One region of the Streptomyces sp. S063 genome, then DNA from elsewhere that is predicted to be linked to it. Evidence: riboswitches for the same ligand, from Rfam matches in the RefSeq annotation. Region 1 holds a riboswitch; the other holds the start of a gene.
The links. Region 1 has a riboswitch for S-adenosylmethionine ahead of CCZ36_RS07490 (aminotransferase class V-fold PLP-dependent enzyme). Riboswitches for the same ligand answer to the same signal wherever they lie in the genome.
Positions count from the first base shown of each region.

Region 2: it holds a riboswitch for S-adenosylmethionine, as region 1 does, so the genes downstream of both, thrC (threonine synthase) here and CCZ36_RS07490 (aminotransferase class V-fold PLP-dependent enzyme) in region 1, are expected to answer to the same signal.

Region 1 is NZ_CP021707.1:1,672,402-1,674,595, reverse strand. It holds gene trpD (anthranilate phosphoribosyltransferase) at 1-870, shown strand, start outside; SAM riboswitch class IV at 967-1,084, shown strand; gene CCZ36_RS07490 (aminotransferase class V-fold PLP-dependent enzyme) at 1,373-2,194, shown strand, end outside.
Region 2 is NZ_CP021707.1:4,240,641-4,242,834, reverse strand. It holds partial or broken gene thrC (threonine synthase) at 1-1,191, opposite strand, end outside; SAM riboswitch class I at 1,210-1,337, opposite strand; gene CCZ36_RS19575 (glucosyl-3-phosphoglycerate synthase) at 1,491-2,194, shown strand, end outside.

The DNA.
Region 1 (2,194 bases):
GTCGACGAGGTCACCGGCCTGGTCCGCGCGATGTACGCGCACGCCAACACCATCGAGGTGCCCGGCCGAACCGTCGACATCGTGGGCACCGGCGGCGACCTGGCCAAGACCGTCAACATCTCCACCATGTCCGCGATCGTCATCGCCGGCACCGGCGCCAAGGTCGTCAAGCACGGCAACCGGGCCGCGTCCTCCGCGAGCGGCTCCTCCGACGTCCTGGAGAAGCTCGGCGTCAACCTGGAGCTGACCCCGCGCCGGGTGGTCGAGGTCGCCGAGCAGGCGGGCATCACCTTCTGCTTCGCCGTGAAGTTCCACCCCGCCCTGCGGTACGCCGCCAAGGCACGCAAGGAGCTCGGCGCGCAGACCACGTTCAACATCCTGGGCCCCCTCACCAACCCGGCCCAGGTGCGCTCCCAGGCCGTCGGGGTCGCCGACGCCCGGATGGCGCCCATCGTCGCGGGCGTGCTGGCCGACCGGGGCAACTCCGCCCTCGTCTTCCGCGGCGACGACGGCCTCGACGAGCTGACCACCACCGCCACCTCCCGGGTCTGGGTGGTGCGCGACGGCGCGGTCCGCGAGGAGGCGTTCGACCCGCGCGACGTCGGGCTGCCCATCGTCCCCGTCGAAGCGCTGCGTGGCGCGGACGCCTCGTACAACGCCGATGTGGCCCGTCGCCTGCTGGACGGCGAGGAGGGCGCGGTGCGGGAAGCGGTGCTGCTCAACTCCGCGGCGGCCCTGGTCGCCCTGGACGCCGGCCCCGGCACGCTGACCGAGCAGCTCGCGGCGAAGATCGCGGTGGCGGCCGAGTCCATCGACTCCGGGGCGGCCAAGCGGGCGCTGGAGCGCTGGGTGGCGGCCAGCAACGCCTGAGGTCGACCCCCGACGCACACGGTGTGAGGCAGGGCGCAGTCCGGAATCCGGACTGCGCCCTTGCGCGTGTGCCTACGTATGGCAAGATGCTGCGCAGGTCATGAGTGACAGCGACTACGGCCCCGGCCCGCTGTCCGGCAACCCTCCGTCCGTGGCGGGGTGCCCCGGGTGAAGACCGGGCCGCAGGCAGCGAGGTCTGCGGCAAGCGCGGGCCCCTCGGCATCCAGCGGATGCCAGCCCCCGGGGTCCTGGTCCCTAGGGAGCCTCTTGTGAGCAAGCGAATGCGCTAGGGCCTGTCGCGCCACATTCCCGTCTGCCGGGCGACTCCTGGCCGCCCTTCGGGCGACGACGGGAAGGTGACGGCAGGCCCTAGGGCTCGTCCCAGGGCATCTTCGTGCCCTGAGCTGACCGCCCTTCTTCAGCGCACCCTTTTCCTTCCTTCTCCGCGCCGCCGTGTATCCGTCGACGCGTTGATCTCGCCTGCCTGTTACGGGAGTTCGCCATGTCTGTGTCCACCGCTGCCCTTGACCCGTCGGTTTGTGCCCCGCTGCCCGTTCTGGGCCGGGACGTCACCGTTCCGCTCGTCACGGGCGGTGAGGTCACCTACGCCGCGCTCGACTACGCCGCCAGCGCCCCCGCCCTCCAGCGGGTCTGGGACGACATCGCCGCGTACGCCCCGTACTACGGCAGTGTCCACCGCGGCGCCGGCTACCTCTCGCAGCTCTCCACCGACCTCTTCGAGAACAGCCGTCGCACCGTCGCCGAGTTCCTCGGCTGCCGTGCCGAGGACCAGGTGGTCTTCACCCGCTCCACCACCGACTCCCTCAACCTGCTGGCCGCCGCGCTCCCCGCGAACTGCCAGGTCTTCGTGTACGAGACCGAGCACCACGCGTCCCTGCTGCCCTGGCGGGACGCCCAGGTCACCTACCTCGACGCCCCCCGCACCCCGGGCCGGGCCGTCGAGAGCCTGGAGCGCGCGCTCGCCGACCGCGACCCCTACGGCCCCGCCCTCGTCTGCGTCACCGGCGCCTCCAACGTGACCGGCGAGCTGTGGCCCGTGCGGGAACTGGCCGCCACCGCCCACGCCCACGGCGCCCGCATCGTCCTGGACGCCGCGCAGCTGGCCCCGCACCACCCCGTCGACATCGCCGAACTGGACGTCGACTGGGTCGCGTTCTCCGGCCACAAGCTGTACGCGCCCTTCGGCTCCGGGGTCCTGGCCGGCCGCGCCGACTGGCTCCAGGCCGCCGACCCGTACCTCGCCGGCGGCGGCGCGTCCCGCAAGGTCGCCCGGCGCGCCGACGGCGGCGTGGACGTCGACTGG
Region 2 (2,194 bases), 2.6 Mb from region 1:
CGCCGGTGTTGACGACGACGGTGGTGAGCGCCGGGTCGATGACACCGGCCTCGATGAGCTTCTTCGTCACGCCGAGCGTCACCCCGCCCGCCGTCTCGCCGAAGATGCCCTCGGTGCGGGCCAGCAGCTTGATCGCGTCGACGACCTGCTCGTCGGTGACGTCCTCCACCGCGCCGCCGGTGCGCCGGGCGATGTCGAGGACGTAGGGGCCGTCGGCCGGGTTGCCGATGGCCAGCGACTTGGCGATGGTGTTCGGCTTCTGGGGCCGCACGACGTCGTGCCCGCCCTTGAAGGCGGCGGAGACCGGGGAGCAGCCCTCGGCCTGGGCGCCGAAGACCTTGTACGGCTTGTCCTCGACCAGACCGAGCTTGATCAGCTCCTGGAGCCCCTTGTCGATCTTCGTGAGCTGCGAGCCGGACGCGATCGGGATGACGATCTGGTCGGGCAGCCGCCAGCCGAGCTGCTCGCAGATCTCGTACGCCAGCGTCTTGGAGCCCTCGCCGTAGTACGGGCGGAGGTTGACGTTGACGAAGCCCCAGCCCTCGCCGAGGGGGTCGCCGATCAGCTCGGAGCAGAAGCGGTTGACGTCGTCGTAATTGCCCTCGATGCCGACCAGTTCACCGCCGTACACCGCGGCCATGACGACCTTGCCCTGCTCCAGGTCGTGCGGGATGAACACGCAGGAGCGCAGTCCGGCGCGGGCGGCGGCGGCGCCGACGGCCCCGGCCAGGTTGCCCGTGGAGGAGCAGGAGAGGGTGGTGAAACCGAAGGCGCGGGCGGCCTCGACGGCGATCGCGACGACGCGGTCCTTGAAGGAGTGCGTCGGGTTGCCGGAGTCGTCCTTCACGTACAGGCCGCCGGTGACGCCCAGCTCACGGGCGAGGTTGTCGGCCTTGACCAGCTTGGTGAAGCCGGGGTTCAGGTTGGGCTTGTCCGCGACGTCGGCGGGGACGGGCAGCAGCGGGGCATAGCGCCAGATGTTGTCCGGACCGGCCTCGATGCGCTTGCGCAGTTCCTCGGCGGAGCCGGTGGGCAGGTCGTAGGCCACTTCGAGGGGCCGAAACAGGACGCACAGGCGAAGAGGGGGCCGAGCTCGAAACGCTCGCCGCACTCGCGGCAGGAAAGCGCCGCGGCGGGACCGAGGTCCACGGGGGCGGTGGTGGCATTACCTGCAATGGTCTGAACAGCCATGATGGCGGAGGCCCTTTCTCCTCATCTTCCTCGCGACGCATTTCGCCGCAAGACGGAATTGGCACCTTCCCCACCGTGACCTCGCGGTCGGCAGGAGGGTTGCCGGGACTTCAACGGGCCGTTCCCTCAGTCCCTCTGGATGAGCTCTATGGCGCTGGATCTTCGATCCAGGCGTTTATGTGCGCTCCGACCCCGACATGCGACGGTCATCCGCGTTGTTCAAGACTGTAACCGAAGCACCGGACCGTTGAGATAGTCGTCCGAACCGCGAGATGGATCACACACAGGGAGTGCCGACCGTGCTCGAAGAGGTGGAACGCTGGCTGACCAGGCGTTCCTGGTCGTCCGGCGACCGCCCGCTCAACCGGCTCACCGACGCCCGGGCCGCCGACCCGCGCCGTACGTCCGTGAGCGTGGTCCTGCCCGCGCTGAACGAGGAGGCCACGGTCGGCGCGATCGTGGCGACGATCCGCCGCGAGCTGATGGAGAAGATCCGGCTGGTCGACGAGCTCGTGGTGATCGACTCCGGATCCACCGACGCCACCGCGGCGGTGGCCCGGGCGGCGGGCGCGCGCGTGGTCCACCGGGACGCGATCCTGCCCCGGATCCCGGCCGTGCCCGGCAAGGGCGAGGTGCTGTGGCGCTCACTCCTGGTGACCAGCGGGGAGATCGTCTGCTTCGTGGACGCCGACCTCAAGGACTTCTCGGCGGACTTCGTCTCGGGCACGGTCGGCCCGCTGCTCACCGATCCCACGGTCCAGTTCGTCAAGGCGATGTACGACCGCCCGCTCGGCGGCAGCGCAGGTCAGGGCGGCCGGGTCACTGAACTGGTGGCACGCCCGCTGCTCAATCTGCACTGGCCGCAGCTGGCCGGTTTCGTACAGCCGCTGGGCGGCGAGTACGCGGTGCGGCGGTCCCTGCTGGAGCGGCTGCCGTTCCCGGTCGGTTACGGAGTGGAGCTGGGGCTGCTCGTGGACGCGCTGCACACGGTGGGCCTGGACGC